Regions from separate parts of the Ancylobacter sp. FA202 genome, predicted to be linked through region 1. Evidence: predicted binding sites of a transcription regulator. Region 1 holds the regulator's gene; each other region holds the start of a gene.
The links. The regulator HrcA, encoded in region 1, represses chaperone genes, less so after heat shock. The targets are predictions, from matches to a motif close to GTTAGCACTCNCNNNNNGNGAGTGCTAAC.
Positions count from the first base shown of each region.

Region 2: a site for HrcA is predicted at 1,268-1,296, ahead of groES (co-chaperone GroES). Genes of this name have one in related genera too.
Region 3: a site for HrcA is predicted at 1,161-1,189, ahead of groES (co-chaperone GroES). Genes of this name have one in related genera too.

Region 1 is NZ_KB904818.1:1,869,510-1,872,781, forward strand. It holds gene A3M1_RS0108470 (hypothetical protein) at 1-793, shown strand, start outside; gene grpE (nucleotide exchange factor GrpE) at 850-1,470, opposite strand; gene hrcA (heat-inducible transcriptional repressor HrcA) at 1,551-2,651, opposite strand; gene rph (ribonuclease PH) at 2,867-3,272, shown strand, end outside.
Region 2 is NZ_KB904818.1:3,297,233-3,300,504, forward strand. It holds gene A3M1_RS0114955 (phasin family protein) at 1-367, shown strand, start outside; gene A3M1_RS0114960 (phasin) at 600-1,109, shown strand; gene groES (co-chaperone GroES) at 1,352-1,648, shown strand; gene groL (chaperonin GroEL) at 1,696-3,272, shown strand, end outside.
Region 3 is NZ_KB904818.1:4,967,363-4,970,634, forward strand. It holds gene A3M1_RS0123120 (exopolysaccharide biosynthesis protein) at 1-555, opposite strand, end outside; gene A3M1_RS0123125 (usg protein) at 678-1,022, opposite strand; gene groES (co-chaperone GroES) at 1,324-1,638, shown strand; gene groL (chaperonin GroEL) at 1,685-3,272, shown strand, end outside.

The DNA.
Region 1 (3,272 bases):
CTCGATCCTCGTTCTCGAGATGCCCAAGCCCGCCTTCGCCGAGATCACCTCGAATTTCGCGCCGGAGGAACTGCAGAAGCAGGGCGTGACGGTGGAACAGCGCCGCGACGTGACGCTGGCCGACGGCGTGCCGGCCGTGCTGCTGAAGGGCTTCCAGACCGTCGGCGCCGGGGCGCTGAAGAAGTGGATCCTGATCGCCGGCGCCAAGGAGCAGACCGGCATGGTGACGGTGCAGTTCCCCGAGGCTTCCGCCGCCCGCTACCCCGACGCCAAGGTTGAGGAAGCGCTCAAGACCGTGGTCTTCCGCGCCCCGCCCAGCACCGAGGAGATGCTGGCCAAGCTGCCCTTCACCGTCGCCGAGACCGAGGGCTACAAGGTGATGAAGGTGATCGGCTCCAGCGCCGTGCTGCTCACCAAGCCGGAAACCGGCGCGGCCGGCGCGGCAGATAAAGGCGGGCCGCAGACCCAGTCCTTCTTCATCGTCGCCGTCGGCCCCGGCGAAATCCGCGAGGAAGAGCGCGAGGCCGCGGCCAAGCGGGCGATCACCAGCGTGCCCGGCATCAAGGAACTGCGCGTCGAGCGCGGCGGCCCGCTGCGCGTCGGCGGCCAGCCCGGCTTCGAGCTGATCGCCAATGCGGTGGACCAGCAGACCGGCCAGCCGGTGAAGGTGGCGCAATGGCTGAGCTTCGGCCGCACCGGCTATCTGCGCATGGTCGGCGTCGCGCCGACGGAGAATTTCGACGCCGATTACGGCGCCATGCGGGCCCTGCGCGACGGGGTCGCCCTGCGCTGAGCTTCGGCGCGGCAACAAAAAAGGGCCCTCGCAAGGGCCCTTTTACGGTCGGGCTCTCAGCCCTCGGCGGCCGGGGCTTCCGCCGGCGGCGCCTTGGGGCCGCCCTTGGACACACCGACAAGGGCCGGGCGCAGCACGCGCTCGCCGAGCTTGTAGCCGGGCTGGATGACCTGCACGACGGTGCCGGACGGCACCTCGGCATTGGGCACCTCGAACATCGCCTGATGCATGTTCGGGTCGAACTTGGCGCCTTCCGCCTCGATCCGCGCCACGCCATGCTTGGTCAGCGCCTGAATCAGGGCGCGGCCGGTGAGGTCGATGCCCTCCAGCAGGGTCTTCAGCGTGCCCTCGGCCTTGGCGCGGGCCTCGGCGTCGATGGCGCCCAGCGCGCGCTCGAAATCATCCGCCACGGTGAGCACGTCGCGGGCGAAGCCGGTGATGCCATAGATCTTGGCGTCCGCCACTTCGCGCTCGGCGCGGCGGCGCACATTGTCGGCCTCGGCGAAGGCGCGCAGGAACTTGTCCTTGAGCGCGACGATCTCGGCCTCCAGCCGCTCCTTCTCGGCGGCGAAGGCGGCGGCGAGATCGTCCGGCGCGCCCGCAGCGCCGTTCTCGGCGTCGACAGTCTGATCGGCCATGTCGGGCTGGTCAGCCGGAGTGCGGTTCTCGTCGCTCATGAATACCTCGTCGAAGAATGGATTTGCCCGGGCGGTGGGCCACCCGGACGCCCGCCATATCGGGTTGGACGGCGCAAAAATCAAGCCGCGTCGGAGCCTGGCCCGCCGAGAACGCGGCTGACGACGCGGGCGGTGAAGTCGACCATCGGCACGATGCGGGCATAGTTGAGCCGTGTCGGGCCGATCACCCCGAGCACGCCGACCACCCTTCCCTGCCCGTCGCGATAGGGCGCGACGATGGTGGAGGAGCCCGAGAGCGAGAACAGCTTGTTCTCCGAGCCGATGAAGATGCGCAGGCCCTGCGCGTCCTCGGCCCGGCCGAGCAGGTCGACCACCTCCTGCTTGGCGTCGAGATCGTCGAACAACAGGCGCACCCGCTCCAGATCCTCGATCGCGCGCAGATCCTGCAGCAGCCGCGTCTGCCCGCGCACGATCAGCCTCCGGTCGGCCTTCTCCCCGCCGGACCAGCTGGCCATGCCGCTTTCCACCACCCGCGCCGTCACTTCGTCGAGCTCGGCGCGGCGGGCGGCGAGCGTGCGCTCCACCTCGGCCCGCAGCTCGGTCAGGGTGCGCCCGCGCGTCAGCGAGGACAGGAAATTGGTCGCCTCCACCAGCGCCGAGGGCGGCAGGCCCTTGGGCAGCGGCACCAGGCGGTTTTCCACCTCGCCATCGTCGGAGACGAGGATCAGCAGCGCCCGGGTGGCGTCGAGGGGCACGAATTCGATATGTTTCAGGCGCACATCGGTCTTGCCTGTCGTGACGACGCCGGCGCCGCGCGACAGGCCGGAGAGCAGGTTGGAGGCCTCGGCCAGCACCCCGTCCACCGTCTGGGCGCGGGCGGCGGCGCGCACCTGCGTCTCGATCGAGTTGCGCTCATCCTCCGAGACATCGCCGATTTCCAGCAGCGCATCGACAAAGAAGCGCAGCCCGCGCTCGGTCGGCAGCCGGCCGGCGCTGGTATGCGGCGCGAAGATGAGGCCGGCGGCCTCAAGGTCCGCCATCACATTGCGCACCGAGGCCGGCGACAGGGTCATCGGAATGAGGCGGGAGATGTTGCGCGACCCCGCCGGCTCGCCGGTGGCGAGATAGGTTTCGACGATCTGCCGGAAGATCTCGCGCGAACGCTCGTCGAGCCGCGCCAGCGAAGGCGCGGTGGCCGCCAGAAATGGGTCGAGGGGCATCGCCGCGTTGGTCCCTTGTGTCGTCTACCCGTTCAGGGGTGGCTATTATCTCGGTATTCGCCGCCCATGTACAAGCGGGCGCGGTCGCGTGCCGCCCGGCGCCGGGTCAAGACTCCGCGCCCGGCGATTGCACCGGGCCCGCGCCACCCTTACAAGGTCCGGCCACAGGGCTGGGCTAAACTGCCCCGCCGCCCGCCGATCAGGAGACCCGCCGCATGCGCCCTTCCCGCCGCCTTCCCGACGAGATGCGTGCCGTGAGCTTCGAGCGCGGCGTGCTGCGCCATGCCGAGGGCTCATGCCTGGTGAAGTTCGGCGAGACCCATGTGCTGGTCGCCGCCACGCTGGAAGAGCGCCTGCCGCCCTGGCTGAAGGGGCAGGGGCGCGGCTGGGTGACGGCGGAATATGGCATGCTGCCGCGCGCCACCCATGAGCGCACCCGCCGCGAGGTGACGGCCGGCAAGCCTTCCGGCCGCACCCAGGAAATCCAGCGCCTGATCGGCCGCTCGCTGCGCGCCGTGGTCGATCTCGAAAAGCTCGGCGAGCGGCAGATCACCGTCGATTGCGACGTGATCCAGGCCGATGGCGGCACCCGCACCGCCTCCGTCACCGGGGCGTGGATCG
Region 2 (3,272 bases), 1.4 Mb from region 1:
TCCTCCGAAACTCGACGTTCCACCCGAGCTGCGCGCCATCGCTGAGCAGGGCGTGGGGCAGGCGCGCGCGGCGATCGACGGTTTCCTCACAGCCGCGCACAAGGCGCTCGACGATGCCAGCCGAAAGGTCGATGCGGCGCATGGCAATGCCCGCGACATGGGCCGCACCACGCTGGATTTCGCCGAAGCCAACATCGCCGCCGGGTTCGATTTCGCCTCGCGCCTCGCCAAGGCGACGACGGTGGACGAGTGGACGCGGCTGCACGCCGACTATGTGAAGGAACAGGCCGCCCGCCTCACCGAGCAGGCGAAGGCGATCGGCCAGCATGCCAGCGCGGCCTCGCCCTTCGCCAAGGGCGACAGCTGAGCGCGACATGAGGCGACGCCGCCAACGGCGTCGCTAAAAAAAGTTGAAAAAATTTGCAGCTTCGGGCGGTTTGTGCATTGCAATATCATGTTGCAGTGCACAATTATAGGGAGCCAGACGAGGCAGAGGGTCGGGTTACACTCTGACAGCGCCTTTGCCGGTCAGGGCGCGACCGCCAGCGCGGAGCGGTCGCCGCCATCCTGAATCCGCCGCGATTGCGAGGAGAAAACCCATGGTTGACGCTACCCCCATCACCCCGTCCCCGAAAAAGGCCGCCAAGGCCGCCACCTCGGCTTTCGAGGCTGCCATGCCCAAGTTCGAGATGCCGAAGTTCGACATGTCGGCCGGCGTGGAAGTGCCCGCCGTCGTGCGTGAAATGGCCGAGAAGAGCGTGCAGAACGCGCGCGACACCTATGAGAAGTTCAAGGCCAACGCCGAAGAGACCACCGACCTGCTCGAAGACACCTACAGCACCGCCTCGCGCGGCCTGACCGAGTACAACACGGTGGCCCTCGAGTCGCTGCGCACCAATGTGAACGCCGCCTTCGACTATATGGGCGCGCTGTTCGGCGCCAAGAGCGTCTCGGAAGCGGTGGAGCTTTCCACCGGCCATATGCGCAAGCAGTTCGACGTGCTCTCGTCCCAGGCCAAGGAACTCTCGACCCTGGCCCAGAAGGTCGCCGCCGACACCGCCGAGCCGATCAAGGCCTCGGTCGAGAAGACCATCAAGAAGTCGGCCTGATCGCCGCTTCTTCTGCTATCAAACACCCGGTTCGCGCCCTGCGCGGGCCGGGTTTTTTGATGCCCCGCGCGTGCCCGCGCCGCATGACGCGATATGACAGCCGAAGGCCGTCCGGCCCGCTTGACTCACTCGGGCACCGTTCCTATCTCCGCTGGAAGTTTGGCACTCGCCTCTGAAGAGTGCTAGTAAGCTCCATACCCAGCGCCACGACGGCGCGCGATAGGAAGACCGAGGATCTACCGATGGCCAAGCTGAAGTTCCGCCCCCTGCATGACCGCATCGTGGTGAAGCGCCTCGACGCCGAAGAAAAGACGGCGGGCGGCATCATCATCCCCGACAGCGCCAAGGAAAAGCCCTCGCAGGGCGAAGTGCTCTCCGTTGGCCCCGGCGCCCGCGACGAGGCCGGCAAGCTGGTCCCGCTCGACGTCAAGGCTGGCGACAAGGTGCTGTTCGGCAAGTGGTCGGGCACCGAAGTGAAGATCGACGGTCAGGACCTCCTGATCATGAAGGAATCGGACGTCATGGGCATCGTCGGCTGAGCCGACCTTATCCTTCCCCGACATTCTGAATTTCAGGAGTAGGCCACATGGCTGCCAAAGACGTTAAATTTGCCGGCGATGCCCGCGAACGGATGCTGCGCGGCGTCGACATTCTCGCCAATGCGGTGAAGGTCACGCTCGGCCCCAAGGGCCGCAACGTCGTGATCGAGAAGAGCTTCGGCGCTCCCCGCATCACCAAGGACGGCGTCACCGTCGCCAAGGAAATCGAGCTCGAGGACAAGTTCGAGAATCTCGGCGCCCAGCTGGTGCGTGAAGTCGCTTCCAAGACCAACGACCTCGCCGGCGACGGCACCACCACCGCCACCGTGCTCGCCCAGTCCATCGTCCGTGAAGGCGCCAAGTTCGTCGCCGCCGGCATGAACCCGATGGACCTGAAGCGCGGCGTCGACCTCGCGGTCGCCGAGGCGATCAAGGATATCGAGAAGCGCGCCAAGAAGGTGAAGAACACCGACGAAGTCGCGCAGGTCGGCACCATCTCCGCCAATGGCGATGCCTCGATCGGCGAGATGATCGCCGGTGCGATGCAGCGCGTCGGCAACGAGGGCGTGATCACCGTCGAGGAAGCCAAGACCGCCGAGACCGAGCTCGACGTGGTTGAGGGCATGCAGTTCGACCGTGGCTATCTCTCGCCCTACTTCATCACCAATGCCGAGAAGATGACGGTGGATCTCGAAGATCCCTACATGCTCATCTTCGACAAGAAGCTTTCCGGCCTGCAGGCGATCCTGCCCGTGCTCGAAGCCGTGGTGCAGTCCGGCAAGCCGCTGCTGATCGTCGCCGAGGATGTCGAGGGCGAGGCCCTGGCCACGCTCGTCGTCAACAAGCTGCGCGGCGGCCTGAAGGTCGCGGCCGTCAAGGCTCCGGGCTTCGGCGATCGCCGCAAGGCCATGCTGGAAGACATCGCCATCCTCACCGGTGGCCAGGTGATCTCCGAAGAGCTCGGCATCAAGCTGGAGAGCGTCAATCTCACCATGCTCGGCCGCGCCAAGAAGGTGATCATCGAGAAGGAAAAGACCACCGTCATCGATGGCGCCGGCAAGAAGAAGGACATCGAGGGCCGGGTCGCGCAGATCAAGGCGCAGATCGAGGAAACCACCTCGGACTACGACCGCGAGAAGCTGCAGGAGCGTCTGGCCAAGCTCGCCGGCGGCGTCGCGGTGATCCGCGTCGGCGGCGCGACCGAGGTTGAGGTCAAGGAAAAGAAGGACCGCGTCGACGACGCGCTCAACGCCACCCGCGCGGCCGTGCAGGAAGGCATCGTCCCCGGCGGCGGCATCGCCCTTCTGCGCGCCAAGAAGGCCGTGGAGAAGCTGACCTCCGACAACCCGGACATCCAGGCCGGCATCAAGATCGTGCTGCGCGCGCTTGAGGCCCCGATCCGCCAGATCGCCGAGAATTCCGGCGTCGAGGGCTCGATCGTGGTCGGCAAGGTGCTGGAATCGAAGGACCCGAACTTCGGCTTCAACGCCCAGACCGAGCAGTTCGTCGACATGATCGCCTCCGGCATCGTCGACCCGGCCAAGGTCGTGCGCACCGCCCTGCAGGACGCGGCCTCGGTCGCCGGCCTGCTGATCACCACCGAAGCGATGATCGCCGATGCGCC
Region 3 (3,272 bases), 3.1 Mb from region 1:
CATGACGCCGAAGCTGACCAGCGTCGCCACCACGCCGGCGAGAATGAACACGCCGTCGCGCTCGACCAGACCGAGGCCGAGAATCACCACCGCGATGCCGGGCGGCAGATTGCCGAAGATCGGGATCGGCAGTAGCAGCAGCAGGCCGAGCACCACCACCAGCCCGCCCAGCACGAAGCGGGCGGAGGGCGAGGAAAAATAGGGCAGGCGCGGGCGGGAATAGCCCTCGAAGCGGCGGATCAGCTTGAGCGAGCCGTTAACGATCTTCTCCAACAGCGCGCGCGAGATGGTGCGGTTGGCCAGCCAGCGCGGCAGCCACAATTCGTCGCGCCCCACCACCATCTGCCCGCCGACAAGACAGAGCAGGATGCCACAGATGACCGGCAGGCCGGGCGGCATCGGCAGGCAGTTCGGCAGGCCGAGCAGCAGGATGGACAGGCCGAAGGCGCGGTTGCGCAGCGCATGCACGATTTCGCCCACGCCGATGCGTTCCGCCGAATGGGCGGTGACGATCGCCGAGAGCAATTCCGACGTGCGCGGAGAACGATGATCCACCGGCGTGACCAGCTGCCTGACTTTCCTCGGGCGCCGGACCGGCCCCCGTTCCCGCGCTCATAGCACGTCGCGCGCGGCAAGAAGAGGGCAGCAGGCGCAAAACACAGGCAAGGCGGCAAGTCTCAGTTCAGCCGGAACTCCCCGTCCACCCGGCGCAGTTCGGCCGGGCCGATCAGCCGCGAATGCGCCACCAGCACCGAATGCAGCGGGCCTTCCAGCTCGCGCTTCCAGAAGGCGAGGAAGTGGTTCAGCTCCGGGAAATGCGGGCAGAGATCGTAATGCTGCCAGAGAAAGGTCTGCAGGATTCCCGGATGATCGGGCATCCGGTAGAGGATCTGGGCCGTGGTGAGGCCATAGCCCTCCAGCTGCCGGCGGAAATCCGGCGACACGCGCCCGCCGGTACCCGCGCCCTCCCCCGTGGCCTGCAGCGACCGCCCACCACGCGACGACACCCCATGATCGGTCATGTGGAACCTCCTTTCGTGACGATAAGAGAGTGTGCAGCCGCTGCCGGCGCGCGGCAAGGTTAAAAATGATAATACCTGTTCAATATCAATGCACTAGCAGCATACGCGACGGAGTGCTGACAGGAAGGGGGTATTTGCGTTGGCACTCTCTCATCGCGACTGCCAGTTTTTTGCCGCCCGCACCTTGCGCCCCCTATCCCCGGCGCCTAGATGTCGCACGGCACCGCGAGATACCCCCAGACCATCCGGTTGGGCGGGCGCGGTGCGGGATCAAACGATCGTTCACGATTGGAGAGAGCCGATGAAGTTCCGTCCCCTGCATGACCGGGTCGTGGTCAAGCGTATTGATGCGGAAGAGAAGACCGCGGGCGGCATCATCATTCCCGACACTGCCAAGGAAAAGCCCTCGCAGGGCGAAGTCGTCGCTGTTGGCCCCGGCGCCCGCGACGAAGCCGGCAAGCTGGTGCCGCTCGATGTGGCGGCCGGCGACCGGGTGCTGTTCGGCAAGTGGTCGGGCACCGAGGTCAAGCTCGACGGCGTCGACTACCTCATCATGAAGGAGTCCGACATCCTGGGCGTCCTGGAAGGCGCTTCTGCGTCCAAGAAGGCCGCCTGAGCCAGCCGCTCACGCTGCTCGCAACGCATCACCGGAGTAAGAGATCATGTCTGCCAAGGAAGTTAAGTTCGCTGGCGACGCGCGCGAGAAGATGCTGCGCGGCGTCGACATTCTCGCCAATGCCGTCAAGGTCACGCTCGGTCCCAAGGGCCGCAACGTCGTGATCGAGAAGAGCTTCGGCGCTCCCCGCATCACCAAGGACGGCGTCACCGTCGCCAAGGAAATCGAGCTCGAGGACAAGTTCGAGAACATGGGCGCGCAGATGGTGCGCGAAGTGGCCTCGAAGTCCAACGACCTCGCCGGCGACGGCACCACCACCGCCACCGTGCTGGCCCAGGCCATCGTGAAGGAAGGCGCCAAGTCGGTCGCCGCCGGCATGAACCCGATGGACCTCAAGCGCGGCATCGACCTCGCGGTCGAGGCCATCGTCGCTGATCTCAAGAAGAACGCCCGCAAGGTGACGTCCAACGCCGAGATCGCCCAGGTCGGCACCATCTCCGCCAATGGCGACGCCGAAATCGGCAAGTACCTCGCCGAGGCGATGCAGAAGGTCGGCAACGAGGGTGTCATCACCGTCGAGGAAGCCAAGACCGCCGAGACCGAGCTCGACGTGGTGGAGGGCATGCAGTTCGACCGCGGCTACCTCTCGCCCTACTTCATCACCAACGCCGAAAAGATGCGCGTTGAGTTCGAGGACCCCTACATCCTCATCCACGAGAAGAAGCTCTCGGGCCTGCAGGAACTGCTGCCGGTGCTGGAAGCCGTGGTGCAGACCTCCAAGCCGCTGCTGATCATCGCCGAGGACATCGAGGGCGAGGCGCTCGCCACCCTCGTCGTCAACAAGCTGCGTGGCGGCCTCAAGGTCGCGGCCGTCAAGGCGCCCGGCTTCGGTGATCGCCGCAAGGCCATGCTGCAGGATATCGCCATCCTGACCGGCGGCACCGCCATCTCCGACGATCTCGGCATCAAGCTCGACACCGTGACGCTCGCCATGCTCGGCCGCGCCAAGAAGGTCGTGCTCGAGAAGGAGAACACCACGATCGTCGACGGCGCCGGCTCGAAGAAGGACATCGAGGACCGCGTGTCGCAGATCAAGGCGCAGATCGAGGAGACCACCTCGGACTACGACCGCGAGAAGCTGCAGGAGCGTCTGGCCAAGCTCGCCGGCGGCGTCGCGGTGATCCGCGTCGGCGGCGCGACCGAAGTCGAAGTGAAGGAAAAGAAGGACCGCGTTGACGACGCGCTGCACGCGACCCGCGCGGCCGTGGAAGAAGGCGTGCTGCCGGGCGGCGGCGTCGCCCTGCTGCGTGCCATGAAGGCGCTGGACGCCGTCGTCACCGCCAATCCCGACCAGAAGACCGGCGTCGACATCGTCCGCAAGGCGGTGCAGTACCCGGCGCGCCAGATCGCCAACAATGCCGGCGAAGACGGCTCGCTGATCGTCGGCCGTATCCTCGAGAAGGATACCTACGCCTACGGCTTCAATGCCCAGACCGGCGAATATGTCGACATGTACAAGGCCGGCGTCATTGACCCGGCCAAGGTGCTGCGCTCGGCGATCCAGAACGCGGCCTCCGTGGCCTCGCTGCTGATCACCACCGAAGCGATGATCGCCGACATTCCGAAGAAGGGCG